2 linked regions of the Ruminococcus sp. HUN007 genome follow. Each later gene encodes a partner of the first gene's protein in a complex. Links are inferred from orthologs where the notes say so. Each region holds a gene or a part of one and is shown on either strand. Other genes may lie near its edges. The genes, in order: fliS and CC97_RS09150.

Region 1 (16,725 bases):
ATACAGGGGAAAAGAAATGTAAGCCAGACGGGGGTCGGCTTACAGCTTTGAGAAAAAATCTGAAACCGGAGATGAATACGGATGAATAATTACGATGAGTTCTATGATTTTATGGAACAATATACTGACTTTTACGCCGAAGTATCAGAAAATGAAAAACTGAAAATGGATGCTCTTGCGTCTGAAGATCTGGAACTTATCAATAAGGTTCTCGCCGATTATCAGGTTTTTGTTTCAAAAGCAGAGAATTATGAAAAGAGAAGAGAAGAGCTATTTAAGAAAATAGGACTCGATGGAAAAACCTTCAGGGAGATCGTCGATGCAGAGAGCGGCGATCGACGTGAAGAACTTGAGGACCTGTTCTGTGATTTCAGGGACGCTGTTATCGCTGCGCGCGACTATAATAGCAGATCGCTTGACATCGTGAAGAAAAACCTGAAGGAAATGGGCATGCAGGACTATGATATAAACGATCCGGCTTGTTACGATAAGAGCGGAAATGTTTCTGAAAAGTTTCATACCATGCAGAACATTCTTGACAGACAGGCCTGAAGCGGAGGGATTATTATGAGTGTCAGACCGACATTTATGGGGTTCGAGGCATCGAAGACAGCGATTTTCGCAAGCCAGAAAGCGCTTGATATAGTCGGACAGAACCTTGCGAATATGTCAACAGAGGGGTATACGAGGCAGCGTACTGATCAGGTTTCTGTGGCTAACTATGCATACAGAAGCAGGGTCGGTGACACGTCTTACAATCATATCGGCATGGGTACGAACGTAGAGGGTATTTCCCAGACCCGTGACGAGAGAATGGATACAGCATTCAGAAATTCATATTCCGATACTTCTTACTACAGTAAGAGCAACGATATGTTTTCCGAACTGGAAACTATCATATCTGAAATTGATATCGGTACGGACGGTGACGGCTACGGACTCAGCTGGGGTCTGAAGACCATGTACACATCACTTGAAGCTTTGTCCAATAACTCGAATGTCAGTGCCAATTCAGTACTGTTTGCTGATGCTGTTAAGAATATGACATCACTTCTTAACAGGACTTCACAGGAACTTGAAGAAGCGAATAATTCATACAAGGATCAGCTTCAGACTGAGGTGAAGGATGCCAACCTTATCATGGAGGACATCGCTACACTTAACAAGCAGATTAAGGATGTAATGGCTGGAGCAGGTTATACTGAACAGTATGGTCCGAACGAACTTATCGATAAGAGAAATATGCTCCTTGATGAACTTTCTACGTTCGGTAAGGTTGAAGTAAAGAATCAGACTGACGGTACAGTAGATGTAAAACTTAATAATCATCTTTGTATCAAAGGCAAGGAAACTGACAGGATAGTTTTCCAGGAGAACAGGGACAATACTGTTTCACTTCTCTGGAAGAGTAATGGTCAGGGTATGGATAAACAGAACGGTATACTGAAGGCGTCTGCAGAGATTATCAATGGCAGGGGTCTCAATTCTGAAGGTATATCCGGTTCTGATGTGCGCGGTTTCAAGTACTATCAGGATCAGCTCGATTCATTTGCTGTTCAGCTTGCTGAGATACTTAACAATACCGTTCCGGATCCTGAATATAAGCCGGATAGCAAGGAACATCCTTATCCTTACAAGAAGCTTGTAGGTGACAGTGAGATTGATGAAAATGGTAATGAGAAAGTTTATGTAAACCGAAAGGTCAATGCGGCTAACATAACAATTTCCGATGAATTTCTGAGTGATCCGTCATACATACTTCCTGACAAGGACAGTACAGATAATGCGTATTTCCTCGATATGATAGGTAAACTTATGGAAGGCAAGCACACCTTCACAAACGGCGTTGAAAAATATGAAGGTACGCTTCAGGGCTTTATAGTTGACTATTCAGCTAAAATAGGTTCAGATGTAAGTTTTACAAAATCAAAATATGAGGCATGCGAGAAGTATTCCAACGAACTTCAGGACAACCGTGAAAATATCACAGGTGTCAGCGAAAGTGAGGAAACTGTTGCTATGCTTACACATAACAGAGCATTCCAGGCTGCAGCCAAGATGATGACTACAATGGATGAACTTCTTGATGTTATCATAAATCAGATTGGTGCTCTTGGATAGGGATGAACGGGGGTGAGACATCATGGCAGTAAGAATAACGAGCGGCACGACCAACAGAACTTATCTTAAAAACCTCAACGGTTCGCAGCATGCGATGAACAAGGCAATGGAACGTGTTGAATCCGGAAGGGATTTTCAGAGGGTATCTGATAATGTCACTCAGGCTACAAGAGCTATAAATGTTAGATCCAGAATATACAGAAATGAACAGATGACAAACAATGTGAATACTGCCGCTGAGCAGCTCAACATGGCTGAAACTGCTCTTAAGCAGATGAACGACATCTGTTCAAACGTTCAGTCCGAAATGTTCAAAGCATTGAACACACCTACACTTCAGGCTAGTAAGGAAACATTCAGTGCATTCCTCGACGGAGCTAAAGACGAATTCATGCGTCTTGCGAATACCAAGTACAATGACAAATACGTTCTCGGCGGATTAGGTATCGATGTTGCACCGTTTAAGGCAAACGTTGATGGTAAGATGGAGTTCAACGGTAGTGCCATTGAAAAAATGGTCGATAAAAAACCAATGGTTAGGGATAAGTAAAAATGCTTCGAATACTAGTTTGGATTACGAATGCGAATACGGATATGATGCTGAAAAAGTAGGTTTTGACGAAGTTCTTAATCTTTTTAATATGAATGAAAAACAGTTTCTTGATCAATTTGGCAGTGGAAATGACGATGTCGATAACTGGCGTAACGGCATATTCTGGATCACCGATTGCAGTCATAAAGGCTTTAAGGGAACGTTGCAAGACAGTACTTCGGTAGAAGGCGGAGATAAGCTGAAACCTGTTAATCCAGCTGTAATACAAAATATGCCGACAAGCACTCAGATTCAGAACGATCCGGAGAATTATTATTATGAAGATAATCCTGTAAAATATTCTGGCGATAGTTATGTAGATATAGGACTTGATATATCAGTGGCTGGAAACGGTAAAGTGGCTCCTAAAACTGCATTTAAAACTACAGTAGATGGTATTGCAGCTATGGGCTATGGCTCTACAACTATTCCATATGATGAAATAAAAGGATTACAGGCTAAAGCTGGTGCCACTGGAACCAATAACGGACAGGATCGTGAGAATGTGTCTAACAATCTTTATGACATGATGACTCAGATGCAGGATGCGATCAATAGCATTAAAGAAGATGAAAATGGTAATTCTAATATTGCTGATGTTATTGATAAGATCAGTGCAGTTATGGTTAATTTTCAGAAGCAGACTGATAAGGTTATCGCAGCAGAATCTGAGCTCGGCGTAAGGTCGAAGTTCCTCGAAACCAACCTCGACAGACTAGAACAGGAGAATACTTCACTCAAGAAAATGCAGAAGGATATCGAAGGCGTCGATGATGCAACTGAAATAACCAATTTCCTTGGTTATCAGAACGCCTGGAACTTGGTGCTTCAGTTCGGAAAGAATATCGTTCCGAAGTCACTTATGGATTATGTCAACTGATAATACCTGACGGTTTTATCATATAAAATGTAGTATGTCAAAATAAGAACAAGTGAATAGAAGTTTGTATATTAACAAGGAAAGTTTGATTATTCATTATTCAGGGAGGGATTTGAATGCAGCTTCTGAAAATAACTACAGTTCCGATTAAGTTTAAAGAACAGGAGAATATCACGGCTGATAATAATCCGGACTTTTCTCCTGAAAATGCTGAAGTTAATTCAGCGAATGTAAGAATTCCGGTTAAAAATACACATTCTTCAAAAAACAATCCGGAGATGTACGACGGTAATGTGGTCGGCAATAAAGCTGCCGGCGGCGTTCAGCAGAAATTCATAAACCGGCAGCCTGACAGTATGATGCACGAAAGTGCTTCGGAAACTGAAGGCAGTGAGTACAGTGTGAATTACTGCTACGGAAAGAAAAACGTCAGACCTGAGCCGAAACCGAACTGCGCGGAATATATGCGTCAGAACATACAGTCGGCAGCCACTATAGATTCGGCAATGGACAGCCTTGATTCTGTAGTGCCGGACAAATCGTGGGAGCCGGAGCCGAAAGAAGCTCCGAAGGCGGTAAAGATTCATGCACCGAAGCCGCAGCCTCGAAAGATAGTTGAAGAATATGCACATGTGGAATTTGAATATCTTGGCGGTTTCAATTACGTGCCAAAGAGTTCCGCGCCTGATTATGAAGAACCGGAAGAATAGGAACATAACAGGGAATGTGCTTAAACGGCATATTCCCTGTTTTTTTAACCGTACATGCACTGACAAAGTGCTTAAGTACAGCACATAAACTACAGAATACTGTCTCCTGCTGCACGACCGGCAGGAAGCAATGAATGCGGAGGTAATTATGAAAGTAAACACTAGAACTTTTGGTGAGATCGAGATCTCAGAGAACGACATTATCACATTTGAACAGCCGATCTTAGGATTTGAGGAAAACAAAAGATACGTATTCATGATCGATGAATCACTTAACGGCGAATTTATCTGGCTGCAGTGCCTTGATGATACAGATCTCTGCTTTGTACTTGCAAATCCTAAAACACTGAATCAGGAATATGCACCGACATTTGAGGAAGATATCACAAAGGTGATCGGCAAGGGAACATATGAAATGTGGCTTGTAATGGTAGTTGCAGACAACTTCGGTGAATCCACTGTTAATCTCAAGAGTCCTATCGTTGTGAATCTCGAGGAGAGAAGGGCTGCTCAGTTCTTAGCTGAAGAGGACTACACTATCCGATATAAGCTTTTTGAAAATGTTAAGGAGGACTAACAATGCTTATACTGTCAAGAAAAGTGGGGGAAACAGTTTATTTAAATGAAGATATAGAGATCAAGATCGTTGAAGTCAGCGGGGATAAGGTACGACTCGGTATTGAAGCACCTAAGGATGTTAAGGTGCTGAGAAGCGAACTGCGTCAGACCATGGAGAGCAATAAAAAAGCATCAGACGCTGTTGCGCCTGACGCATTTAAGAATATGCTTGGTCAGATCAAAAAATAACACTGATCAGTCACTGTACAGGGTCTGCTCGTCAACAAGTTCTATGTTGCCGAGCAGAGCCATATTTGCATTGCGTATGAATGCTCTCAGTTCAGATTCACATCGTTTATTGATTTTTCCGATTTTATATTTGTATTTGGTATGATTTCCAAACATGAGCCCTTTTTCTCCTGTATGGAGATGAATCTCCGTAGGCTTAGAAAATATAGGATCGGAAATTTTTATTGTGATCCTGTCAGCAAATTCACTGACGATCTCCGGACACTCTATTGCGGCACCGTTCATGGATATCGCTTTTATACAGCATTCTTCCCATCTGTAGGTAAGTCTGTTTGCGAAAAAAGTGTGTCTGAAGGCAGGAACATAAACCTGGGCTTCAAACGGTATGTGAGCGGCAAGTACTTTTTCAGCACCCATAATAAAAGCGCATTTAAGTGAGATGACCCGGAGAAGTTTCGGAGAAGAAAGATAAACCTCACCGGTAAACACGTGTGTCGTAACTCCGTTTTCAGTACAGACTACGGTGACTTTTGAATTGATCTGAAGAATAGGCACAAACTGAGCTGTAAAGTCTAAGTGCTGATCTTCAGCCGAGTACGAAGCAAAACCGTATTCCAGTATTTCACCGTTTATAAGCTTGAGTATCGCTTTGCATTTTACAGGAAACACTGATTACACCCCCAAATAATCGTATTATTCTATTATTATACCATAAAATCTGATGAATTGGAATATACCGTGAACGAAAAAATTCGTATTTTTATTCAGACAAGGGAGAAAAATATGGAAAACAATGAACGAACAGCACAGATCTGCAGCTGCTTTGATGAGATCGTGGAAGTGCTGCTTGAAATGGAAAAGGAAATAGGTGAACTTTATGTTTGTTCACCTGATGATGTTGACATTTCAGTGGAAAGAATTAACAGATACCGTGAGATTACCGACGAACTATTTGCCGGGATAGATTCGCTGTGTGCCGAAGATGAGACCGGCGAACTGAAAAAAGCGACAGAACCGCTCACTGACAGAAAAGACGTGGCCGAAGAATATGCCGTAGTATTTGAGAAAAGGCAGGAAGTAAACGCTGTTGCCTACAGGATAAGTGCGGCCATACCGATGGTTCAGGACAGACTGAAGAAGTCCATGGACAGAGTTCTCGAAGAGATCAGAGAGAACAATTCCGGACAGAGTGCCAAGGCAGCAAGATTTTACAGCGCGGTAAATGAGACTCAGGGACAGGGGGACAGAGTCTTTACACAAAAAAGCAGAATTATATGAAAATTTCTTAAAAACTCTTTAAAAAAATGTAAAAATGCCGAATAATATAATAAGCAGATTAATCTAATACAAGCACCAGAACACTGGTAATACATCAGTTCCGTTAAATCCGGATATACCGGAAGCGGAGTTTACAGGCAGATCCCTATATTCCTGTGCTGATGTCTTTAATCAGTGATTTCTTAAATTTTATGATCAGGGGGGATACATATGCAGGTAAGTTCAAGTTCAGAAAATACGTACACGAATGCATCCTACAGCAATAAGGGTATTTCAGGCATGAACTCAGGACTCGACACTGAAAGTCTTGTCAAGTCAATGATGAGCGACATGCAGACAAAAATAGACAAGCAGGAACAGCAGCAGAAAGTTCTTGAAATGAAGCAGGATCAGTATCGTGAGGTTATTGACAAGATCAATGATTTCAGGGGTAAATACTTTTCAGTTACCGGTGAGAAAACTCTCGCTCTTACATCAAGCTTCAAGAGTACAACTACTGAAAGTACATCTTCTGCAGTAAAGGCTGTTTCAACAGCGGATGCAGTTGAGGGAAGCTTCGATGTTGAAGTAATAAAACTTGCTTCTGAAGCAAAGTTTACAAGCAGCGTAAGTGCCAGCCAGGGCATGAATGTAAAAGCCGGCGGTGAACTTATGTCCGCTTCAGCTGCTAAAATGACGATCAGTGTCGGGGGTACAGACATTGAAGTCGATGTAAGCGGTGCAGCTTCAGCAAGTGATATGGCTGACAAGATCAACAAGGGCATAACAACATACAACAGACAGAATTCATCATCTGCTGTTGATGTATCAGTTTCAGTCGGTTCAGACGGAAAACTTAAGTTCTCCGGAACAGGCGCCTCAACAGATATCTCAGTAAACGGCAGCAGTGCGACGGTCAAAAATGCTTCTGTTACTTCAGGTAAATTTGACAAGTCAAAGCTTTCCGCAGATGCGAAGGACTATACATTCAAATTAAACGGTAAAGATGTTACTGTTAATCTCAGCAAAAATGATTCTGATGAGGATATTCTTTCGAAGATCAATGCTCAGGTTTCAGGAAAAGGAATAACAGTATCGTATGACGGCACCGGCGATGACAAAAAGCTCAAGTTTACAGGTAATTCTGATGTTGAAAAGATCACCATTGAAGCTGCATCAGACTCAAATGATCTGAAGGCACTCGGATTCAGCGGCAAGCAGGAAGCTTCAAGAACATCTGAAGTTTCAGCTGATGTACCGGCGATCGAATCAAAGGGTAAGCTGAATATAACATTTAACGGTGTATCAAAGGATATCTCACTGACATCAACAGATACAGCCGACAGCTTCAGTGAAAAGCTTTTCCAGGCCTTTGGCTCAGGTATCCATTTTGATGCAGACAGCGGCGAGATCACAGCCGGCACAGGAAAGAACATCAAGATAAAGGGTGACGAAAGTTCTCTTGAGTTCATCGGAATGGATTCAAAGGGTGCTACAAACCAGCTTGACACCTCAATGACGCTTAAAGATCTTTACGGATATAATGATTCTGACAAGATCGAGTTCAGTATAAACGGAACAGATTTTTCATTTACAGGCGATACAAAGCTTTCCGACATGATGACGGAAGTAAACGAGAGCCGTGCCGGTGTTACGATCACATACAACTCGCTGAATGACAAGTTCAGTATAAAGGGCCAGGAAACAGGTTCCGGTTCAGTGATCGAAGCAAGCGACAGTGATGAAAACGGCATTCTTAAGAAAATGTTCGGAACATCATCTATCAGCAAGCAGGGAACCGATGCTCACGCAGTCATTGACGGTGAAGATGTTTTCTACTCAGGCAATGAGCTTAAGTACAACGGCATCAATCTCACACTGAAGAATGTTACAAACGGTCCGGTAAACATCGAGACCACAAACGATAATGACAAGGTGCTTGATAACATAGTTTCATTCGTTGAAGACTACAACGCTCTTATCAAGGATCTCAATGACAGGACCCACGAAAAGGCTGAATACAAGCAGTACATGCCTCTTACTGATGCACAGAAGGACGAGATGACTGAAAGTGAGATCAAGAAGTGGGAGGAAAAGACCAACAAGGGCCTTTTAAGCGGTGACAATGATATTTCAAGTTTCCTCAATGAAATGCGTACAGTTCTCTATACTAAGGTAGGAGACAAGAAGCTTCTTTCCGAGATAGGAATAGAATCAAGCAGTGACTGGAAAGACTACGGCAAGCTTACGATCAACAAGGACAAGCTCAAGGATGCTATCCAGAACGATGCCAAGGGCGTTGCTGATATATTCACAGGCTCAAACGGCATAGCTTCAAGACTTGACAGCGCATGCAAGAAGGCAGCCAATACTTCTTCCGGTTCGCCTGGTTCACTTGTATCACTTGCCGGACTCAAGGGCAAGGCTACTGAAAAGAACAATACTATAAGCAAGCGCATCGATACTATCAAGGAAACTATCAAAAAGCTCAAGGAACAGTATGACTCCAGAAAGGAAAGACTGTGGAAACAGTTCAACTCAATGGAATCGGCTCTGGGAAATATGAATTCAACAGCTAATTACTTCGCATCAATGATAGGCGGAGGATTCTGATAACAACGGTGGTGAATGCCGGATGATCAGTCCGGCGTTCACTGTAACAACACTATTTAATTAACCTGAAAGGAGAAGTCTTCTATGGCTGCTTCAAACCCATATAACAACTACAAAGAACAGGCAATAATGACCATGACACCGGGAGAACTTATCATCGTTCTTTATGAGGAATGCATCAAGATGCTCAATCACGCAGTCTTCTACATTGAAGAAAAGAATGATCCTGATGAAGCCGACAAGGCTATCAGGAAAGCGCAGAGAATAATCCACTACCTTGACGGCATTCTTGATTACAAGTACGAGATATCAGGAAATCTTCACATGCTTTACGATTACTTCATCAGAACACTTGTTCAGGCAAATATCCGCAAGCGTGTTGAGGTTTTCAAACCGATAATCCCGATGCTTACAGAACTGAAGGATTCATTCCAGCAGGCTGAAAAGAAAGTGCACATGAAATAATTTCCTTGTTTGCGCCCTGACCGCTATAGGTCGGGGCGCTTTGTACAGTATACGTAAATACGCCGTTTACAGCCGAAACTTGCATATATTAAGTTTTTGTGGTAAAATAAGTAGGTATACATAAATCAGGAAGGATAATTGAAGTGCATAATACACGGAATCTTCTGCTTGGAAGAGATGCGGACATTACTGTTGACAAGCAGCAGGGATCAAGAAACGTCGGACGCAAGAGCATGAGCTATCTTGTAAAAATGGGTTTCTTCACTGCTGAAAAGGATCTGCCGAAGCAGGAAAGGCACATGATCTATATAATGGGCGCTGAGGATGTTTCAGACGAATTCAGGGGAAAGATCCTCGCTACTATAAAACGTCCTTCAAGTGAGCGTCTCCTTTTCGTTGCCGCTCCTGAGGGCAAACTCTACTGTGAACAGCAGATCAGTGAATGTCTCGGCTTTTATGAAAGACAGCATAAGTCTGATTTTGAGTTCTACATGACCATAGTCTGCGGTATGATCCTTGTCAAGGACTACGGAGACACAATAAGATTCCTTCTGGCTGAAGACCGGAAAACAAAAAAGATAAGCTTTATCAAGGATGTTATCAGCTACGGTGAATCAGAAAAGCAGGCTTCTGTCCGTGTGGTGAACCATTACACCGGCATAAAACCGGACACAGATGATTTCCGGACCGAATATATGCTGGGATCCGGAGAAGGAAAAAAGCAGAAGACCATAATGTATTTCGGAACATATACTGAAAAGAAACTCAGAATTCCGGAGGACTGCAGTTTCCGTACAGTAAACCTTGAGTTTGACAAAGCTATCAGGAGTCTTGACGATCCGCAGGAGAGGATCCTGCTGATGGAGGCAAAAGAACATTATGACAAAAAAAGAAAAGGCCGTTCTGGTATGTGAACGTCTTAAGGAGAAATATCCTGAAGCTGTCTGTTCACTTGTCTATGACAAACCATACGAACTGCTTATTGCCACGAGGCTTTCGGCACAGTGTACCGATGCCCGCGTAAATATAGTTACCAGAGACCTGTTTGCCAGGTATCCCACACTGCAGAGTTTTGCGGATGCTTCACTTGAAGATCTCGAAGAAATTGTGAAACCATGCGGATTTTACCGCGGCAAAGCGAAAAGTATAAAGGAAATGTCTGCTATGATCATTTCCGTGTACGGAGGCGAGGTCCCTGATACCATCGAAAAGCTTACATCTCTTCCGGGTGTAGGAAGAAAAACCGCCAATCTTATTCTCGGTGACGTGTACGGTAAACCTGCGGTCGTTACTGACACTCACTGTATCAGAATAACAGGAAGACTGGGACTTACAGACAATACTGAGCCTTATAAAGTTGAGAAAGATCTGAAAAAGATCGTTCCTCCTGCTGAAGGTTCAGATCTCTGTCATCGTCTTGTTTTTTTTCGGACGTGAGATCTGCAAAGCCAGAAAACCGCTTTGCAGTCAGTGCTGCCTTTCAGATATCTGCAGATACTTCAGCAGTGCCGGAAAGCAGTAACAGACGTCCCGGAGCCATCCGCGGATACCGCCGGATGACCGTCAGATCGGAGGATAGTAAATGAAAAGAAAATGTATGAGTCTGCTTCTGGCACTGACACTTGCAGGTTCAGATCTTTTTTCTGAAGTTTATTCAGTAAACGATAAATGCGGCATAGTCTGTTCTGCTTCATCATATCAGATCAGCGAGAACGGACTTGCTCTTATTAAAAGCTTTGAAGGATTTTCAAAATATGCCCAGTGGGATTATCACCAGTGGTCGATAGGATATGGCACAGGGGTAGACAAGGATGCGTATCCGGATGGAATAACTGAGGCTGAAGCAGACAGACTGCTTCGTGAGGTAGTTGTCGTTTATGAAAAATTTGTCCGTAATTTTCTTGACAAGTACGGGATATCAGTTACTCAGAACCAGTATGATGCTCTGGTAAGTTTTACTTACAACATGGGTAACGTCTGGAACAACACATCTGAAGTTACTATAAGAACATATCTTGTAAACGGTATTGAGAATTATACACCGGAGCAGATAACCGATGCCTTCAAACTCTGGTGCAAGGCCGGAGGACAGGTACTTCCCGGACTGGTGCGCAGGCGTGAGACCGAAGCCGCACTTTTCCTTTCCGGAGTTGATTATTCTGCGAACGAAACAGGTGAAAAGTGGCGCGTAACATCTTCGACCGGCATACGTCTGAGAAGCAGCGCCGACACCAGTGCCGAAATAATAAATGTTATCCCTTACAATCATGCGATAACCGTTGACGAAAAAAAGGAGAGCGGCGGGTTCCTGTGGGGCAGGACCAGCTACGGCGGAACGGATGGATGGTGTGTTCTTGACTATGCGGAACACATAAGAGGAGAAGTGGAAACTGTTGTTGAGCCGGATGAAGAAAAATTCGATCAGTACAGTATTACTTCGACCACAGGGGTAAGGCTCCGTTACAATCACGGAACTGACTTTGACATACTTGATGTTGTTCCGTATGAAGCGGTAATAACCGTATATGAAACATTTCAGGACAGTGATTATCTCTGGGGAAGGACCGAGTATAACGGCAAGCCAGGCTGGTGCGTACTCAATTATGCAAGAAAGCTTGGTACGGATGAACCGCCGGTCGATCTTGTTCTGAGAGCAATGCCACAGAAACTTGACTATCTTGCCGGTGAGATATTTGAAAATGCCGGTATGGTCGTTGCGGCCTGCTACAGCGACGGACGCGAGGAAATAGTTGAGGATTACGGCTGTGAAGGAAACACGATGGTACCGGGAGACAGTATTATAACTGTTGATTACAAAGGCGCATCATGCGGACTGATCGTCAGGGTAAAGGCACGCCGGGGAGACATCAACCGTAACGGTACTTTTGATCCGGAGGATAATTACTGCCTGAAGCAGCATATTCTCGGTGCTTCTGAAAATGATATCACCGAATCCGGCGATATTAACGGTGACGGTATAATAAACATTTTTGACACGATACACATCAAGCACGATATGCTTGCAAAACAGGAAGAAGCAGAACAGGTCTTTGAAGATCTGACAGACTGATATACAGGGATAAACGGGGAATAATCAGGGGAAAGCAAAATCAATATTCATTCAGGAGACTTTTTCATAAGACTATGATAAGAAATGAAAATATGAGAAAAAAAACAGGTATAGGAAACACCCTTATTATTATTGCTGTTATCGCCGCCGCAGCAGCGGTTCTGCTTATTGTTCTGATCGTATTTATGCTTTCAGGCAGAAACAAGGAAATGCCTGATCCGGGACCCTTTACAGTTCCGAACATAAACGTGACTTTCAGCAAGCTTGACAGGACGAAGTTTTACAGGGAAAACGGCTTTATAAACTACAGTGACAGCGAAAAGACTGTGAAAAAAGGCGTTGATGTATCCTACGCCCAGAAGGAAATAAACTGGCCGAAAGTTAAAGCTGCCGGAATTGATTACGCAATGGTCAGGGCCGGTTTCAGAGGATATGAGAGCGGAAAACTCAACGTTGATGATTATTACCACAGAAATATGAAAGGCGCTCAGGACGCCGGACTTGAAACAGGTGTTTACTTCTTCTCCCAGGCTACTTCAAAGGAGGAGGCTGAAGAGGAAGCACGTTTTGTGCTCGGCCTTATCAAGGACTACAATATTACCTGTCCGGTGGCGTACGACTGGGAACCTGTGACCCATGACACAGCGAGAACGGATTCCCTTGCCGGCGATGAACTCTGCGAATGCGCACTCGCATTCTGCCGTACAATTGAGGAAAACGGCTATAAACCGATAATCTACGCCTCACTTAATCTTCTGCGTGACCAGTTTAATATGTACGATCTTGAGCAGATCTCCGGATATGATCTCTGGCTTGCGGAATACAAGGAGCATCCGGAGTTTCCGTATGAGTTCAGCATGTGGCAGTATACCGATGAAGGAAAGGTTGACGGAATTATAAACTATGCTGATCTTAACCTGTTCATAGAATAAACTGTTCATGAAAAAATCAGCGCTTCCATAATAAAAAATGATCGTTGTCTCATTCCGGTGAGATAACGATCATTTTTGTTATTGGATTTTTATCAGAGAAACATTTTTTCGATAAACTTTGCTGCACCGTCTGAGTCGTTGTCCGAGTCAGTTGTGAAGCGGCAGAGTTTTTTTAAGTTTTCGTCTGCGTTTGCCATTGCTGTGCTTATACCGACTGTCCCAAGTATGCTGAGATCATTTTCAGTGTCGCCGAGTGCGGCGATCTCTGAAAGGAGTATGCCGGTCACTTCAGAAAGAGCGGTTATGCATTTTCCCTTGGTGGCTTTTTTTGATGTTATTTCGATATTGTTTGCACCGCCTGTGACACATACAAGTTCTTCGTCATATTTTTTCAGTATGGAAAGAAGTCTGTCACGGTTTTTTGTATTCGCCGTTTATTTTACGGAAGTTGACGGTGATCTTTTCAACATCCGGCCTGTTTATTGTGTAAAACTCAGTTATACTGTCAGTCAGTATTCTGCTGTTTCTGATATAGGCTTTGACTGCGTCAGAAGCATCCACGTCATTCAGCACACCGAGACAGCGGCTGTCCGTATAGGCGTTTTCAGCTGTGAAAAGATCGGACATAACATCGAGTTCCGGAAACAGGGGAATAAGTTCAGCCATTATGCCGTCCGGAATACATTCTTCCCTAAGCATTTTTCCGGCAGAAAGATCATATAATCCTGCACCGTTTGAAAAAAACTGCATATCTTACACCCTGAGCAAGTATCTCTTTCGGAATGCCTCCGAGATGCCTTCCGGTCACCGGTACGATGAGAATGCCTTTTTCTGATGCTTTTTTCAGAACCTCCAGGGAATACCTGCTCACGGTCTTGTCAGACCGGAGCAGAGTTCCGTCGAGGTCTGTGCATATCATTCTGACGATCATTTTTCAGGTCCGATAGTTTTTATCTTCTTTGAAAGATACTGTCTGAGTGTTGCAAGGTCTGTAAGATTTACAGCAGAGTCAGTAAGTACGTCTGCAGCCTTGAGCTGATCGCCTGTAAGCTTGCGGTCACCGATGAGGTAAAGGCTGAGAAGTGACATGTCTGTTACGTCGACCTTTGTATCGGCGTTGATATCACCGTATACAAGCTTTGTAGTCTTGTCTGTAGGTTCCTTTGTGGCAGGAGTCTTTGTAGCAGGTGTTTTTGTAGTCTCAGATGAAGGAGCTTCCGAAGGATTGATCGGAGGGAATTCCTTCGGTTCTTCACCGTACGGAGTTCCGTAAACGAGTTCATCTTCGAAGTAAACAGGAATTCTGTCTGTCGGACCGAATTCCTCGGACATTTTGAGACCTTCACGGCTGTAGTCGTTTGTGGCATCCCAGTTGCTTTCGTATTCAGCGTCCTGTCCTACGAGAATACCGAACTGCAGAGCTCTTGAACCGTGCCAGAGAGTTCCTGTCCAGTCCATTTCAACGTAGTAAATATTGTCTTTGAGATGTATCGGCTGTGATACCTTTGCACTTTCCTTCATGTCAGTAGTTGACTGAACTTCATCGTAGTATACTTCCGATCTTACATCCTTTATGCTCTGACCCTTGGCCACGAGTTCCGAGATGTCAAAGTAGTAGCGTGCCTTGAGCTTTTCAGTGTAAAGATATCTCGGCGGCTGTGTTGTATCATTGTGTACACGTACAGTTACCTGAGTTCTTTCAACGTTTTCCTGTACAACGTTGCCTTCGATCCAGAAGTCTGTCTTTGCAGGTTCCTTCGGAGGGAAGTTTTCATCAGGCTTCATGTCCTTTGTTCCGTACCACTTGTAAAGTGCGGCAAGATCGCCGACGATACCTGCGTTGTAGTCAACGGCAACTTCGTTGTAAACGTAGTCCTTGGTGATGTCTCTGTGCCAGTCTGTTGAGTCAGGACCGCCGACGAGAGCACCCCAGAGTGTATGTGCCTGATCGATAGGATCATCCATGCTGAATGTTGTTGAGCCGTGAGCTGCACGGTGGTGAGGATGTGAAGCTGCAGTAGGTGAGTAACCTACGATGTACGGACGGTTCATCGGGTTCTTGCCCATGATGTATTCCATCTGTCTTTCGGCCCAGTCGGTGAATCCTGTGTATTCCTCGTCAAACTTTGCAGTTTCCTTTCTGTAAACGGCAGCGCAGAGACCTGCGGCTGTGTTGTAACGGCATGAACCGTATTCGTTTACTACGGAGAACTTGGAAGGTGACATGTTGATATATGTTTTGTCGTTTACATCAACGTCCTTGATGTGCTGGTAGTCCATGTTCCAGATCTCGTCAGCAAGGCCTGCACACTTGAGGTGCGGTTCGCCTGACCAGAATTCGAGGTTCCATCTGAAAATGAACCAGTCACGTTCGTTGTTTGTGATAGGTGCGAGTTTAGCGAAAACACCGCCCCATACTGTATCCCAGCAGTGTACCCAGATATTCTGCCATGTAGAACCTGTAGTCTCCATGATCCTCTTGATATATCCGGTATATTTGTAACCGCCTGTTTCGGTTACTTCTGAAGTATCGACCGAGTTGATGTGATCGATGTATTCCTTTTTGCCTGTACAGATGTTGAGCCATACAGCAGCCCATGCGAGTTCATCGTAGTCGTAGCTTGAAGTGTAGAAGCCGCCGTCGTAACCAAGGCTGAGCACTTCATTGCTGTCTTCTGCTTCCTTGTGGGTCTCGCGTGCGAAGTCGTAGAGAGCGATGGCTTTCTTAAGACTTTCCTCAGCGTATTCAGGTTCTGTGTCCTTGAAGTTGAGGTAGTTGATAGCGAGTGAAGCAGCTGCGCCTGCACACATGTCTGAAGCCGGTGTGTCAACTGTTGCGAAGTATGCCGGTCTTGCGAAGTTAAGGAGCATCTTTGTGTCCTGGAGTTCCGGCGGACACCAGTAGTTGTGGTCGTTGTTACCCTCACCGACCTGGTAGCAGAAAGCAACTACCTTGTCATCTTCATCAAGATATGTACCCTTCATGTAGAAGTCATTGAACTGATGAAGAATGGTTTCGATATGTTCCTGATTTCCTGTATCCTTGTATGCGTCTCTGAATTCGTAGTAACCCCATCCGAGAGTTGATGCAGCATATGTACCAGGAAGACCGAATTTTACATGGTCACCGGCATCGTGCATACCGCCGCCGCAGTCGATAGTTCCGTCTCCGTCAGGATCGAGAATGTCACGGTATTCATCGATGAATTCCTGCGAGAGATTAGTACCGAACTTGGCATCGGCGCCTTCCATATCAACAGGCTGGAGCGGAATAGCAT
Region 2 (16,815 bases), 300 kb from region 1 along the record:
GTCACCATCGCATTTTTGAAAATCTATATTGTAACCAGCATTATTGGTCAGCAAAGCTAAAAACAATCTAAGTGTCCGGCCATTCCCTTCTCGAAAAGGATGCAAATAATTCATGTCGTTATAAAAATCCGTAAGTTCCTCGATGAACCGCTCTTTACTTAAACTACAAAAATAATTATTATCTTTAAGATATTTGAATTTTAGTATTCCTGCATTTTCAATATTTTTTACATTACAAAATACAGATCCCTTTTTTGAAAGATTGATTGTTCGTATTTCTCCAGCCCAGCTATAAAGATCACTGAAAATTCTTTTATGAAGTAATTTGTAAAAACTAAAATCCACATCTTTAAATTCAGTGTTTTTTTTCAGCATCCATTATTCTTGCTGTTACAATAGTCGCCTCTGCTTTATCAAGTAATTTCTGATTTCTTATATCAAACTTGTTAATAAGGACGGTAGTATGTTCATAACAATCCTGACTACATCCGTCTAACGAATAGACCGCCACAGTTTTACTCCTTGCAAATTACAGTGATCATTTTTATCAATTCATTAAAATCAATCTTTTTTTCAGCATAATCAGTAATGATTTTTAGTGTTTCATCCGTAAAATCATATCCTTCCATTCGAGTGGAAGCTATAGCATTATTTAAAGCATTTAATGTTAATGTGTCCAGTTTAAGCACCTCCAGATTCTACTGAAGCAATTCTTCTTCGCACGATTGATTGCTTCTTTCTGAAATGTTGTATATACATATTTAGTATACCATTTTTTCAATCAACAAGCAATAGAATAAAGGAAACCAATCAAATTCAAATTTATCTGGTTTCGGGGTTATAAGTAAATCAGCTAAAAACATCAGGGATTGAAAGCGATATCAGGGATAGAAAATGAATTCAGAGAACGAAATTTTTGCAAGGAGCACAACCTAAATACATGGAGGTATTATTATGGGAATGGTAGTTAGAACTAATATGGCAGCTATAAATGCCAACAATTCATTAGCAAACGCTTCAAAGGCTCAGCAGAACGGAATGCAGAAACTTGCTTCTGGTCTTAAGATCAACAAGGCTTCAGATGACGCTTCAGGTCTCGCTATTACAGAGAAGATGAAGAATCAGATCAAGGCTCTTGATACAGCTAAGGATAACTGCGAAGATGGTGCTAACCTCATTCAGACGGCTGAAGGCTACATGAAGGAAACTCATGACATCCTTACAAGAATGACTGAACTTGCTGAAAAGTCAGCTAACGGCGTTCTTAAGCAGGAAGACAGAGATGCTCTTCAGGATGAAATGAACCAGCTTTGTGCTGAAATAGACAGAGTTGCAACTACAGCGAACTTTAACGGTCATAAACTTCTTGATGGCTCACAGGGTTCAACTGCAGCTTTAACACTTTCATCTACAGCAACTGGCGGCAATTCTTATACTGCACCTACTGCCAATGCTGCATCTGGAATCAGACTTCAGATTGGTGAGACATCTACACAGGCTGATAAATTACACGTACAGATCAATAGCTTCCATACAGATACGCTGTTTTCTGGTGTTTCAGGCTTTATTAATAAGTCGAACGATAGTGATAACACAGGTATAGTTGCTACTGGTGCTACAACAGGCAATACAGGAGTTTCAACATATACTTCAGCTATTACTGTTGACATCAGCAGTCAGGATTCAGCTTCAGCAGCAGCAGATGCTATCCGTCTTGTAAGTAATTACGTTTCTGACGAAAGAGGAAAACTTGGTGCTCAGCAAAATAGACTTGAACACACGGTTAATACTCTCACAACAGCTTCTGAAAACACAACAGCAGCTAAGTCACGTATCTTAGATACAGACATGGCTAAGGAAATGATGGAATACACATCTAAGAATGTTATCGCTCAGGCTGCTCAGTCTATGCTTGCACAGGCTAATTCACAGCCACAGAACGTTCTGTCACTCCTTCAGTAATTAATAGCTGAAATAATTTGAACTTATAGTTGTTATAACTACGTAAATAGTTGATATAGGATTATGGGGACAAAGGGCTATGGTGGCTTCCACCGTAGCCCTTTACTGTTTAAGGAGAAGGAAATATGAAAGTACGTACTACAGAAAAAAAGGAAATACTTCTTTCAATAGGTATGATAGTCAAGAATGAGGAAAAGGTTCTTGAACGATGCCTTAAATCACTCCAGCCTCTTATGAATGCTATACCGAGTGAACTAATTATTGCAGATACCGGTTCGACAGATTCGACCGTTGAAATAGCAAAGAAATATACAGATAATGTATTTTACTTTGAATGGATAAATGATTTTGCAGCAGCAAGAAATTCAACACTTAAAAAGGCAAAAGGAAAATGGTATTTCTTCCTTGATGCTGATGAATATCTGGATGAAGATGTCAGTGAAATAATTAATTTTTTTAGCATACCAGAATTATATCTCAAATACAAGACACTCGAAATAATGATAAGAAATTATATGGATGTTAATAAAACTAATTATAGAGATGCTTGTTTGGCGAGATTTCAAAGAATAAATGATCCGAAAGACCCGGTGGAGTTTATAGGGAAAATACACGAAAGTATTTGGATTCGTCAGCCACTTGGTTATTTTTCAACCATCTTACATCATACTGGATACTGTTATTCTTCTGCACAGCAAAGCATGAATAAGAAAAACAGAAATATGCAGCTGATGCGTGAAGAGTATGAAAAAAATCCAAATGATCTCAGGCTGCTTTCCCATCTGATAGATGGCGCAGGTAATGATAATAATGAGAAAGAAAAATATATTTCGGAGGCATTGGTGATAGCCAAAGCAGAAAGACGACATTTGTATTCAAATGTCGTTTATATGCAGGCAGTACAGAATTTACAGAATTCTAGGCCTGAGTATTGTCTTGAGCTTTGCCGGGAATATTATGATACTCTAGATGGAGTTGAGAATTGCGTTGCAACTGTAGCGGTTGCTATGACAGAAGCTAAGATATTATCAGCATTAGCAAGATATAATGAATCATATCTTGCGTTTTGCAGATATTTTGATTTGTACGAAAGATACAAAAAAGATGAATTGATTCTTACTGATTCTTCAGCTCATCCTGTAGATGGCGTAACAGAATCAGAGTATATAAGATGCATTTGCATGGCAGCGCTTGACTTAAAAAAATCTAAGAGATATGATGAAGCATTTCAGTTGCTTAGCAAATTTGATATTGTCAGTCTTGATGGAGAAGATTTTAAAAATGTGCTTGGGTCTATAAGAGAGATTTGTCAGGATAAAAAGCAATATTCTACATTAGCGGAGTATTACGGTAAAATTATAAACTGCGATGATGACAATAAGTGTGAACTCTCTTTGTACATGATGGAAAGTACTTACTACTCGATTGTAGGTGAAGATAACAGAATGGCATTTGCGAAAGATGTTGTTAACACTGGTGTAAAAGGTAAGTACAGTGATCTTATGAAGCTTGTGCTCACTCAGAATGAAAAATCATTTGCTGATGATTTACTGACATTCATAAAAAATGTAGATGACTGGAAAGAAGGCTATTCAGAAGCAATTTATCTGGCGGTAAAACATGGTATTGATATAAGTGGCGTTGTAGATAATATGATAGCATCAGAATTTAGATCAAAGCTTGAAATGATTGCGGTTAATCACGATGATTTTGCCGGATATGTGCTTTGTTATGGCGTACCGGAAAGCTTCACGTCAAACATAAAGCGATTTCTATGGATAACTTCAATGTATGAAAAAGCTGCTTACAGAAGCTTCATGTTAGATGATAACAGAAAACATGAGATGTATTTAATGTTTACTAACTTGTTAGGTGAATATGTCTCTAATATATATAATCCGGAACTTCTTCAGGATGAGGCTGATATTCAGGTGCTTCCTTCTCTTCACAAGTTTGGATATTACATGCTTCAAGCAAATTCTGCACTTTTGAATGGTGACAGTGTCGGATATGTAAGAGGAATGAAAAAGGCTCTTCAGAATTGTGAATCAATGAAGGAAATAGTTGAATTTATGCTCGAGCGCTTTAAGCAAAAGATGGGAATAAAATAAAAAATAGCAGAGTACAAAAAATTTTTATACTCTGCATTAGTGTTTTAATTTTATGGCTGTATTAAATCAACCACCTGCGCTGTTTGGAAAAAATGTACATTATACGGAATAATCGCTATTTCTTATTGTTGCTACATCACTTTGAATACATGTATTTATTTAGGAAAGGAGCCAAATATGAGATTTTCACAGTATAAAGAAATATTGGAAATACTTGATTCTGTTATAGAAGCGACAGAATATATGAAGGAAAAAAATACAGACGAATTATGTGAGATATGCGTTCAGTCACTTAGTTCAGTATTGAACGTAGTGGATAATAACGGAACAGCAATTGGCGGGTTAGTAAATTCTATAAATAATGCGATTTTGAACTTTAATAATAGATTATATGAATCTGGTGAACTAACAGCTCTTTTAATTGAAATCAAAAAGCGTATTAATGATAGCTTACTTGAAGAGTTAGCAATATTGAAAGCGCAGATTGACTTAAAGCCTTGTTTTGAAATAGAACATTTTTATAATGAAATTATGGAGTATGAAGAAATTAAAGGAGAAGACGCTTTTGAAGATTATTGTAAAGAAAGAAATATAGATATAATCAAAGAATTAAGAAATGTATTGCCGAAATTGGACACAAAAACTAATGATTATGAATTGCTTTATGAAATCGCAGTTTTACTTGAAAAGGGTGGGGATTTAGCTTTAGCAAGTGTTTATTATGCTAAAGCAGCGTTAGAGATGAAAAAACAAAATCAAATATCAGATTATAATGATATTGTTAATTCATTTAATTCTGCACCTAAAACTTGTAAAGAGATATTTGAAACAGTTTTAAAAAACTATGAGTGTACAATTGTATTTTTATCCATATGCGGATTCGGTAAAGAAAGGCAAAGATATCAAAATCTCGCAATCTCATATGCGCAGATAGGAATTAAAGTAATTTATATTACACCAGAAGCTTATGTTGATGTTGTGAAAAGGGTAAGTGAGGATGAACTTGCGGAATATTGTGTTTCTCATTCTAATAATATTGAAGGCATAGAGGTAATAACACCTTTTTGCGCTTCTAATTATGGTGTACATTCTTATAATGCTATTGTTTCAAAAATAGCTGGCTCAGAAAACAATGCTGTTTTTATAATTTCAAATGTAAATGCATGGAAATCATTAATCCCATTAAAAGGAAAAAATAAAATAATATTTGATTGTGCCGATGATAATTCCGATTATAAAAATGCGTTTTGGTCAAATGCACAGTTATATGAAAATGAAAAATTACTTGTTGATTTTTCAGATGCTATACTTTGCACGGCTTATTCATTGTTTTTAAATAAAGCTATATTCCAAAATAAATCAAATGTTTATTTATCACATAACGCTGTGTCAGCGTTAGAAATGAAAAATTTCACTGACAATAATGAACCAGATGATTTGAAAGATATCCCTCATCCGAGAATCGGCTATGTAGGATGTATCTATCAGAGATTTGATCGTGATTTGTTCTATGAATTAGTTCGAAATAATCCGGATAAGTCATTTGTAATAGTCGGAAGTATATTGAATAACTATGTAGAGATGCTCTATCCTAATATGTATTATTTGGGATCTAAAGCTCATTCAGAATTATATAAGTATTATAGTAATATGGATATTTGCATAATACCATATTTTGATGATGCTAAAATGTCCATGTCTTGTGACCCTGTAAAAATTCATGAACATATTAGTTGCGGTACACCAACGATTACTACTTATATGCCTGATACAGGAACAGGAAGACTAATAACCTACCACGCCAATACTGTTTCTGATTTTCAGAATTGTATAGATAGAATATTAGCAGAGAAACCGAAAGTATGTAAAGAGCAATTAAACAACTATTTAGCTGATAATTCATGGATTTCAAGGGCATGTCAAGTATTACGAATATCCAACGATGATACTTATGATTATGAAAAAACTAAAAATTGTATTAATCAAATTAAAAATGAGTTTGAGTCTATAAAAGATATTCATTCAAATTTCAGTGTTATTTATGGAATAGCCTCAATTCCATATGATCGTTTTGAAGCTGAAAAATATATAAAACGAGCTTGTAAAGAATACAAAACTGAATTTAATGATGAAATACTTGAAAAGTTTGAGCGGTATGTTTCTGAACAGTCAATGTAGTTTATTAGCGCTTAAAACTACAATTATAAGACTTGAATTATATGGCACCAAGCGAGCAAATTGTTTTGGATAAAGAAAACTAAAATACTGTGAGAGGTACAATTTATGGCTTATTTATCATGTGATTTGATTTCAAATATGTATTTGAATATAAATGGTAGAATAGATAAAGGCGATAGGGTGATAACGCTTTGCTGCGAGAATATTTCATCTGCTCCGGGAGTAACTCTTACAGATAATGTTGATGAAACTCTTGAAAGATTTGTTGGGCTCAGAACAATGTTATTGGCTCAGGGATTACGAACTCCGGAAAAAAATGATTACGGATGTGCAGGATGTTCTAAATACCGAAAAGGAGACTGGAGTATTAATCCGTTTATAGGTTATGTTAATCTTTCTATGTATCCTGCTCCATGTCAATGCAAATGCTGTTACTGCAGTGTAGATAAAAAATGGATTAATAATCCAGATGTTAAATCTGCTTATGAAAAAATATTTGAACTTCTTGAAAGAGCTGAAAGCACTGGATTAATCGATCCTGATGCTTGCTGGCAGATTTCTTCAGGTGAAATTACAATTCATCCTTATAAAGATAGAATTTATAAATTGGTTAAGAATAAAACAGCATGCTTTTATACGAATGCATTTATTTACGATGAAGAAATAGCAACCAATCTTCAGAACAATTCGAAATCAGCTATTAATTTGTCGATTGATGCAGGAACACCTGCAACATGGGCTAAAGTAAAGGGCGTAGATAATTTTGATGTGGTTACAGATAATCTGGTAAAGTATTATTCACATCTTTCAAGGCCAGGACAAATTACGATGAAATACATTGTTCTTCCGGGCATTAATGATAATTTAGCTGATTATGAATCAGTTGTTGAAATAATGAAAATCCTCGGAACAAATCATTTAACAATATCCAGAGATGTGAGTAAGAAGTATTGTTCAAATGATACTGATTATAAACAACTTATATTATCTGCAGCATATCTACTGGCACTTCTCTCAAAAAACGGGATGAGTAGTGATATGTTTACTTACACAGAAGAAGAACGACACGATGTGGTTGAAGTAGCTGAAGAATTACTGAAGAACAATAAAGTATGATTACACCATAACGCTTCGCCTTGTTTTTACGCCTGATTCATGGTATACTTATTTAAGATGAAAACGAAAAGAATTCAGAAAGGAGAGCGCGGAAATGGGAAACTATATCAATCCGGGAAATCAGGCATTTAATGAGATAAACGATGAAGATTATGTTGATAAGACAATGCTTATTTCACTGGTCAATGAAAGAATACGAAAAAAGAATAAGCTTATCTGTATAAGCAGACCTCGTCGGTTCGGAAAGTCTTTTGCTGCCAAAATGCTCAGCGCCTACTACGACTGTACCTGTGATTCTCATAGTTTGTTTGATGAAATGAAAATAACTGAAACGGGGAATTATGAGAAACATCTGAATCAGTACAATGTGATCAGTCTTGATATAACCAGCTTTATTTCAGATGCTAAAAGCAATAGTTTACCTTTGAGTGAAGTACCTAAGATGATCATAGAAACGCTTAAATCTGAACTGAAATATCTTGATCCTGGTCTTTCAGCAGAACTGTCATTAAATGCTGAATTAAGCAGATACATCAATGAATTAAACGGTAAACAGTTTATCTTTATCATTGATGAATGGGACGCTTTGATCCGTGAAGCGAAGGATGAACCAAAAACACAGGAAGCGTATCTTAATTTGCTGCGCGGCTGGTTCAAAAACAGCAATTTTACTCCGAAAGTTGTAGCTGCAGCGTATATGACCGGAATCCTGCCGATAAAAAAGGACGGTTCACAGTCCGCAATTTCGGATTTCGATGAATATCCGATCCTTGAACCGGATGATTTTGCTGAATTTACAGGGTTTACTGAAGAAGAAGTACAGAAGAAATGTAAAGAGAGCGGTCTCGATTTTCATGAAGTAAAGGAATGGTATGACGGATACGATTTTCCGGATATCGGAGCGATCTATAATCCGTATTCAGTGATGAAGGCTGCTGAAAAGAAAAAATGCAAATCTTACTGGAAAAAGACCACGGCAGCCGAGTCTCTGAAAACATATATAAATATGAATTTTGACGGACTGCAGGAGAAAATCGCCTGCCTGATTGCAGGAGAAAAGATCCACGTGGAAGCCGATGAGTTTCAGAATGATTTCGAGACATTCAGTACGGCTGACGATGTGCTGACACTTCTTATACATCTTGGCTATCTGACTTATAACGAAGAAGACGGGACGGTCCGCATTCCAAATAATGAAGTACGCGGCGAGTTCAGACTGCTTCTTTCATCCGTTAATGAAGGTGAAGCATGGATGAAGCTTATCATGCGATCAAAGAAACTTCTTGATGCCACTCTGAAAGAAGACGCAGATACCGTAGCTGAAATCATGGAAGAAATACGCAATGAGCATTACGCACCGCAGTTTTATAACAACGAGCAGGCATTGAGAGCTGTCATAAAATATGCGTATATCTGTACGGAAGGAAGTTACATAAAAACAGAGGAGCTGCCGTCCGGTAAAGGTATAGCTGATGTGGTTTATATTCCGAAACCAATGTCTGATCATCCTGCACTGCTTATAGAGTTAAAATGGAATAAATCATCCGGAGGTGCAGTTGAGCAGATTAGAAAAAAGAAGTACGACACCGTGCTGAAACCTCTTAAAGATAATCTGCTCCTCGTCGGGATAAACTATGATTCGAAAACAGGAAAGCACAGCTGTACGATTGAGAGATCTTGAAAAGGGAATGTTAAGAAACTTTCTTTGAAAGCAAATCAGCATGCCCGGAATTATGAGCCGCAGAGTTTACGGTCAGTTAACCGTAAGCCCTGCGGCTAAAAATATTATTACGACAATTTTTTCATAAGTACAAGCTCTTTGTCTATATGTTTGTAAATATGATCCCTGGCTCCGCTCATCCCTGCCCGATAAGCACTTTCTTTCCCTCAAAGGCAAAACCGTACTTTATGATATTGTCATCAGTTGCCCCAAGATCAAGGAGTTCCTGCTCATATTTCTTTTCTTCAATCTGAGCAAGTGCATTTGTCAAGGCGGTTTCAAGTGTTTCTTTTTTATTTTTGTTTACTACTTTGAATTCGATGATAAATGCCCTGTCTTTCTTGTCATGTGGAACGAGCATAATGTCATATCTTCCGAATCCGCTTTCACGGTTCGATTTTACAGCATAGCGTTCTCTTAACTCAACCAGCATGCCGAGAACAAGTCCGTGATAGAATTTTTCCGGCGCAAGAAAATCATCTTCATTATATGCAGAATCAAATGTACTGATTGATGAAAATACTATTCTGTTCATATATTCGTTCATTGAATCTGTATCGCAGTTCAAGAATGACTTTATAAAATCGCTGTAATAACCGACAACTGTTTCATCAAACCATCCTTCGATCAGATTTCTTAGCAGCAGCATAGTCTCATGATTAACGATCCGAATTTCATAAAGTTTATCTCTGATCAGATTACTTTTAAGGTAACCGCTCATTACAAGCAAACTCCAGATTGCACTCTGTGATGTGCTAAGTTTATTAAACACCAGCTGCTCATCAAGTTTTTTGGTAACCGATCCGCCGTTTAGAAGATTTTCAAAATCAGATTTAATATCTTTGCTGCCTTGACGTATCAGTTTGCTTACCAGATCGTTTGAGCTGGAGTTTGCCCAGTACGAATCTATCTTTCCGGAATTTAAGAAGAACGTTACAGACATAGGATTGTAGATATCTGTAAGTCTTCCTATATTGAATCCATCGTACCAGAATTTGATCTCATCTTTGTTCGTGTATCCGTATTCATCCATTGCATCGAATACTTCCTGTTCAGTAAATCCGAAATAATCCTGATAAATTTCATTCGAAAGCGAACATATAAGAAGATTGTTCATACCTGAAAACAATGATTCCTTGCTCACTCTGGTAATACCGGTCATTACTGCCCGGTCCATGAATTTATTATCTTTGAATGTGGAAGTAAAAAGCAGGCGCATAAATGACAGTATTTCATTCCAGGAACCTTGTGTCCAGGCTTCCTGCAGCGGAGTATCATATTCATCCAGAAGAATAATTACCTTTTTACCGTATTCGATTGACAGTACTTCAGATAAGAATAAAACCGATTTGGCAACAAGATTTTCATCAAAGTCTTTCGGCTCTTTTACAGTAAAACCATTTTTTATACGGTCGTATTCTTTTTTATAGTCTTCGCTGATCTTATCGCTGCCATGGACGATCTCATTATTTCTAATATAATGAATTTTGATGATCGAAGCTATATTATTTTTCATTTCAAAAACTTTGTCGTTTTTTACCGTTGAGAAACTTAATGCGATAACCGGAATCGTTCCCTGAAATTTCATTATTTCAGGATATTCTGATATTTTTAAGCCTTCAAAAAGATCTGAACGGTTTTTATAATCAGTGCTGAAAAAACATTCGAGCATACTCATGTTCAGCGTCTTGCCAAAGCGGCGTGGACGTGTGATGAGTGTTACTTCATCTGCTTTGTTCCACCACTCTTTGATAAACAATGTCTTATCAACAAGAAAATTGTTTCGTTCTCTTATTTTGCAAAAATCAGAGGTGCCGGTTGCTATTTCCTTTAACATGTTCGGGTTCCCCCTTCAAGATCTCTCAATCGTACAGCTGCGCTTCCCTGTTTTCGAATCATAGTATAAATCGCTCCGATATCCGGAAAATCGTATCCGTCATACCATTTCTTTACTTCATGATAGCCGAGACCGCTCTCATTGCTGTTTTTGAACCAGCCACGCAGCAGATTAAGATACGCTTTCTGCGTTTGGGGTTCAGATTTAAGCATTGTCTTATCAACATAATCTTCATCGTTTATCTCATTAAATGCCTGATTTCCCGGATTGATATAGTTTCCCATTTTCGCACTCTCCTTTCTGAATTCTTTTCGTTTTCATCTTAAATTAGTATACCATGAATCAGGTGTAAAAACAAGGCGAAGCGATCTGAACTCATAAAACCCGATCAAATGTGGCTGAAAGGAACAAATGATGAATTTGAAGTTACAGATAAAAATAAAAGCACCATGACTCTGTAAAGAATCATGGTGCCTGATTTGGTTGCGGGAGCTGGATTTGAACCAACGACCTTCGGGTTATGAGCCCGACGAGCTACCGAGCTGCTCCATCCCGCGTTCTCGACCGTTATCTATTATACCACTTTCGCAGTCCTGTGTCAACAGTTTTTTCGCATACACATCTGACAGATTTCACTGTGCAAAAAAGAGGATTTTTGTATTCATTTTTCTGAAGCGGTGATCAGATGGTTTTTTACCGATTGACCGGAAGGTGTTTTTCGGGTTATAATATTGATAACGATAATTTTAATACCGTATCCGGAACAGCCTGACCGGCTGTACGGACCGGCAGTGACAGCAGTGATAAGAGGGATCAAAATGGGAATAATAAAGAATTACGCAGACGCGGATCATATAAGGATCTCGTGGTACACAAAAAAAACGGACCTGTTAGGTCCGTTTTTAAGATCTGTATTATGGGTACAGGGATGCAGCCGGAACTGTCCGGGGTGTATTGCAGCTCACACTCATTCGCCTGACGGAGGTAAAACAGTCAGAATAGCTGAGATCGCGAAGGAGTTTGCGGGGGCAGCTGAAACGGAAGGCATGACCGTTTCGGGCGGTGAGCCATTTCACCAGGCGGACAGGATCTGCCGGCTCACAGGAGAGATAAGAAAGAGCCGTCCTGATTACGGGCTGATCGTCTATACCGGATATACTTATGAGGAGCTGAGTTTCTCGGATGAGAAGCCTGTAAAGGAGCTTCTGAAACTCACCGACATACTCATCGACGGAGCTTACGTGCAGGAGCTTGATGATGACAAAGGACTGCGCGGCTCGTCAAATCAGCGTGTCATCCAGCTGACTGACAGGTATTCTGAGCATATGGAGATGTATATAAATCCTGCAGCCAGAAAGAGCAGCTATGAGATAAACGGTGAATATTTCAGGATGACAGGCATTCCGTCACAGAACTCAAAGGAGCTTATGAGGAAACTCGGGATTATTTGATCTCAAGTCTTCTCTTTTCCTGTGACTGAGTCAATTTCGGCATTGTTACCTTCAGAACGCCGTCATTGTATTCTGCGGAAATGTTATCGGAATCGATACCTGCAATGCCGAAGCTTCTGCTGTACATGCCGGAATATCTTTCTTTCCTGATGAACTTTCCGTCCTCATTCTTTTCTTCCTTTTTCTCTTCATGTTTAGCGGAGATAGTCAGAAGATCCTTTGAAATATCTATGCTTATATCTTCCTTTTTAAATCCCGGAAGATCTGCTTCAAGAACATAATCAGTATCTGACTCCTGAATATCTGTTCTGAATTCCTGTTCAGGTCTGTGCATAGGCATCATTCTGTTGCCGAAGAATTCTTTTTCGAAATCATCAAACGGATTAAAGATATCGTAACCTTTTCTTTCAAACGGTGTAAGTCCAAACATAAATTATTCCTCCTTGTAATTGTACACACTGTTCTGTCAGCAGTTTACGGAGGATATGCGTCCTCGTTAGTATCTGAAACCGCCGGCAGATTTTTCTGCTTCTTTTTCTGATATGATCTTTTTTAATGATTCCATTGGAACCGCCTCTTTCATGTTCTTTATTTCCTTTCGGTGATTATTATATTACACCCCGATTATGACAGAATTGTGAACAACAGATGAAAAATTAGCACTCTCCGTGCGAGAGCGCTAATCACAAAGAAATACTGTAATACCGTAAAAAGCAGCGTCATTCCCGAATGACGCTGCTTTCGCATTTATAAGTAAGGGAAACGCTGATTTATTCATAAATCAGCGTGGGGCTTCGGGGCGAAGCCCCGCAAATCCCATCTCCGGAAATCCGGCGAAGCCGGATTTCCGATTAAATCAGTGTTTCCTAAGTATATGATCAGCTGCTCTTTCTGAAGTTTTTATCGGTAAGAATTCTGGCAGCTATAAGTCCGAGAGGAAGTGCGGCTATTAGCATTATTGCCTTTGAAAGCCACATGATGCCTGTATTTACATCGTTGAGTCCCAGGTAGTAGATACCCTTGTAGAGGAACATTCCCGGAACCATGATAACTATCGACGGAACTGTAAGTGTGATTCGCGGATATCCGATTTTCGCCTTGATAAGTGAAGCCATTATTCCGGCTGAAAAAGCGCCGATGAAAGCCGCCGCACTTACCGGAACGGATGTGAAATCAACAAGTTCAAGACGAAGAGTGTTGGCGATCATGCCTATCATTCCGGCTGTGAGAGCCATCTTTCTTTTGCTGTTGAAAAGGAAAGAGAATCCGTACACACCCACAAAGCTTGCAGCCATCCTGAAAACGAGTTTCAGCACAGGATCAATCGAAAGCTCAGGAAAATCTGCAGGTGTAAACCTGAAAGTAAAGGCCGCCAGCCATCCGGTCAGTGTTGCCGTGATTATAATAAGGAAGGCATAGGTGAGACGTTCAAGACCCGAACGAAGATCAAGCTTTGCAAGGTCGATGCCGCCGGTGATAAGAGGAAATCCCGGTATCACAAAAAGCATCGAGCAGATGTATCCGGACTGATGTGCCTCGGAAATGCCGAAAAACATCTCGGCAAGTTTTATAAGAATAACGTAGGTACAGCACGAAGATGCCACTGCGCAGGCAACATTGGCCAGCAGGGTTATATGATGTTCAATGAGTTTCTTGCGCACGAACTGCCCTACTCCCGCTCCGAAAAACGCAAACAGCATTTCAGCAGGACCGCCGCCGAGAAGGAACGTAAACGCACAGCACGCAAACGCAGCAGCAAGTGAAAGATTCCATGCCTTATAGTTGGCCGGCATACTTTCGATCTTGTCGAGGATCCTGTGGAACTGTTTTTACCGAATACTTTCCTGCCCGCTCCGTAAAGCTGTCGGCAAAAAACTCGATGGCATTCAGCCGGTCAGTATTTACACCGGTTGTGTTTATCGATATAGCATTGGTGTAGGTTTCACCGTTTTCCACGCAGGTGTATGAAATGGAAAGCAGACCTATGTCGGCGTTGCAGACGATGCCGAGAGCACGGGATATCTTGTTCATCGACGCGCGCACTCTCCACGCTCCGGTACCGGATGCAAGCATCATAAGTCCGACACGGCCGACCAGAGTAGCCTTTTCCTTAAGCGACGCATTTTCGGCTGCCAGTTCCTCATTTTCCTCATCGAGGAGCTCGTGCCACTGGATCTTCATGTGCTGTTTTCTGAACTTACTCAATTACAGATCATCCTTTATATATATTATTATGTACGTCACGTCCAAAAGCGGACTATATAGATTTTACCACTTAACAGCGTCCCTGTCAACGTATTTTATATACTAAAACAACAAAATAATCATTGATTAATTGTATATTATATGATAAAATATTTTTAACACTTATTAAAAAGGAGTTCTGAATAAATGTATTGTGTTAAATGCGGTAAATTTCTTGATAATGACGACCGTTTCTGTCCGGCCTGCGGAAAAAGCAATCCGGATTATTTATTCTGTATGAAATGCGGCAAGCCGCTTGACAGCAAGACCCGTTTCTGCTCAGGATGCGGTTCCCAGAACCCGAATTTTGATTATGATCCGTATACTCCCGGTATAAACCCTCCTCCATCCGGTTATAACGGTGGCCAGAATTACGATCCGAATCCTATGAATAACCAGAGCTTTGCCCAGAACAAAGCACAGGGCGTGACACCTCAGAGTTACGGTCAGACTATATCACCATATGCTGATGATCCTGTCCCGAACGCACAGGCAAATGCCGCACAGAACAGTGTTCCTCCGGTATATACAGCTGAAAACGCCAATGCTGTAGGCTTTGTAAATTCAGGAACACCTGCACCGGATATGAACAGCAGCATAAATAACACTAACATTAACGGCATGAAAAATAATAAAAAGACGGGGCATATCGTAGCTGCCGGAATAGCCGTAATGATCGCAGCAATAGCCGGTATCACCATAGCTGGCGCTAAAATCGGTCAGCAAATTGGACGCGGAGCTTCTCCGCGAAACCACAGCTACAGTGATAACTATACGCCTAAGGAATACACTTTCAACCCATTGAACAACATAAAGGAACCTGAGGTCATCTGGGAAACGGACACTGTGAAGGTCTCCACTCTGAACATCATCCACGACAGCAGTTTCTCCTCCAGCGCAAAACTTCAGCTTCAGATTGAAAACAAATCCGATAACGATATTCTTGTAAGAACTGATAAAGTTCTCATAAACGGTTATGATGTTAACGCATCCGTTTATGAGTCCGTTTCCAAAAAAAGTACAGTCACTGACTCTGTTTACATTGACCTTGATATACTTGAAAAACTGAATATTGAAAACATAAACAATATTGACCTGTGGTTTAAAACAGAGAACAAACAGGACTACAACGTGGTCGAAACATCGGACAAGATCACAGTTGAAACGAAAAACACTGCTGACAACGAGCCTTTTGTACCGGATACAATATTATTCGATCATGACGGTGTAAGGATCGGCTACTACGGAACAGAATATTCAAGCCGCTACGATAACTCCATGAATGTTGAAGTTTATTTTGAAAACAATACAGATAAAATAATCGACTTTGATCTGGATTCATTTCAGATCAACGGCAAGGATATTAAACCGTACCAGCATACAGTATTATATCCGGAATCAAAAGGTATCTTTGACTTCTGGTTATCTGAAGAAAAACTGAAAACGATCAGAATTGACTCTGTCGAAGATATTGATGACATAGTATTTTCAGTGGAAGGAACACATCAGACAGAAGATGCAGAAACACACCGTGCAAAAACTGAGAAGGTTTTCAGCACAGGTGATCTGAAAGTCTCAACTCATTAACTTTCCTGTATTCAGCACATACTTCACACTGATCTGAAATAATTCATTCACAGCATAAAAAAGCTTCGCACCTTTTACGGTACGAAGCTTTTCTTTTTCAGGAAATACTGATTTATCCGGAACAAACCAGTGTTCCGGGGCGAAACCACGCAATTCCCGCCTCAGCAAATACGGCGGAGCCTGATTTCCTGTTTGATCAGTACTTACGCTTTGCTCTTATTTGCATTGCGGAGCATCTTTATTACGTCCTTTATCTTAACCGGTTCTCCGCGGTAAAGGACGAGGAGCTTGTATACTTTCGCTGCAAGGAAAACCACTGCAGCAGTGGCGATCACCATAAGCACGATGCTGATCAGTGCTGTCGGCATCGTTATATTTCCGACTATAATATCGGCAGGAACGGTAAACGGCGCTGTGAACGGAACGTAACGGAGGATCTTCAGCATATGGTCGTTACCGTTTAACTGATTGAAATACGGGAACATCCAGCAGGCAACAACTGCCATAGTATATATTCCGAAATAATTGCTTATCTCTTCAGTTTTTGACGCAAATGAACCTGTGAAGGCCGCAAGAGCGATATAGAGCAGGAAGCCTATGGCTATCGCA

The links.
Region 2: the proteins of fliS (region 1) and CC97_RS09150 are in contact, whole or in part, in a crystal structure (PDB 5MAW), measured with the Bacillus subtilis proteins. The link is inferred for Ruminococcus sp. HUN007 from one-to-one orthologs.

The regions. Positions count from the first base shown.
Region 1 is NZ_JOOA01000002.1:856,539-873,263, reverse strand. The notes cover bases 8,064-10,754. They hold fliS (flagellar export chaperone FliS), read left to right. Parts: upstream 8,064-9,064; coding sequence 9,065-9,445; downstream 9,446-10,754. Other genes in these bases: CC97_RS07920 (hypothetical protein), read left to right, coding at 9,589-10,359; fliD (flagellar filament capping protein FliD), read left to right, coding at 8,064-8,980. In the rest of the region: CC97_RS07975 (hypothetical protein), read left to right, coding at 82-552; flagellar hook-associated protein FlgK, read left to right, coding at 568-2,121; CC97_RS07965 (hypothetical protein), read left to right, coding at 2,144-2,671; CC97_RS07960 (hypothetical protein), read left to right, coding at 2,691-3,593; CC97_RS07955 (hypothetical protein), read left to right, coding at 3,710-4,303; flagellar assembly protein FliW, read left to right, coding at 4,452-4,880; carbon storage regulator CsrA, read left to right, coding at 4,883-5,110; CC97_RS07940 (hypothetical protein), read right to left, coding at 5,117-5,779; CC97_RS07935 (hypothetical protein), read left to right, coding at 5,894-6,388; more of fliD, read left to right, coding at 6,599-8,063; CC97_RS18750 (SH3 domain-containing protein), read left to right, coding at 11,028-12,515; CC97_RS07905 (glycoside hydrolase family 25 protein), read left to right, coding at 12,608-13,447; CC97_RS07895 (hypothetical protein), read right to left, coding at 13,859-14,197; CC97_RS07890 (HAD hydrolase family protein), read right to left, coding at 14,163-14,378; CC97_RS07885 (glycoside hydrolase family 9 protein), read right to left, coding at 14,375-16,725. UniProt on the Bacillus subtilis protein: Essential for filament assembly. May act as a facilitator of flagellin (hag) secretion. Antagonizes translational repressor CsrA indirectly.
Region 2 is NZ_JOOA01000002.1:1,165,380-1,182,194, forward strand. The notes cover bases 178-2,958. They hold CC97_RS09150 (flagellin), read left to right. Parts: upstream 178-954; coding sequence 955-1,962; downstream 1,963-2,958. Other genes in these bases: CC97_RS09145 (Fic family protein), read right to left, coding at 178-375; CC97_RS20135 (hypothetical protein), read right to left, coding at 356-511; CC97_RS09155 (glycosyltransferase family 2 protein), read left to right, coding at 2,088-2,958. Also shown: more of CC97_RS09145, read right to left, coding at 1-177; more of CC97_RS09155, read left to right, coding at 2,959-4,073; CC97_RS09160 (glycosyltransferase), read left to right, coding at 4,251-6,251; CC97_RS09165 (radical SAM protein), read left to right, coding at 6,357-7,367; CC97_RS09170 (AAA family ATPase), read left to right, coding at 7,462-9,048; CC97_RS09175 (AAA family ATPase), read right to left, coding at 9,224-10,924; CC97_RS09180 (hypothetical protein), read right to left, coding at 10,918-11,208; CC97_RS18820 (4Fe-4S single cluster domain-containing protein), read left to right, coding at 11,743-12,375; CC97_RS09195 (Hsp20/alpha crystallin family protein), read right to left, coding at 12,368-12,805; CC97_RS09200 (threonine/serine exporter family protein), read right to left, coding at 13,254-14,168; CC97_RS21580 (threonine/serine exporter family protein), read right to left, coding at 14,152-14,580; CC97_RS09205 (zinc ribbon domain-containing protein), read left to right, coding at 14,767-16,206; CC97_RS09210 (ABC transporter permease), read right to left, coding at 16,410-16,815. UniProt on the Bacillus subtilis protein: Flagellin is the subunit which polymerizes to form the filaments of bacterial flagella. Assembly into flagella requires FliW. Acts as a homeostatic autoinhibitory regulator to control its own cytoplasmic levels.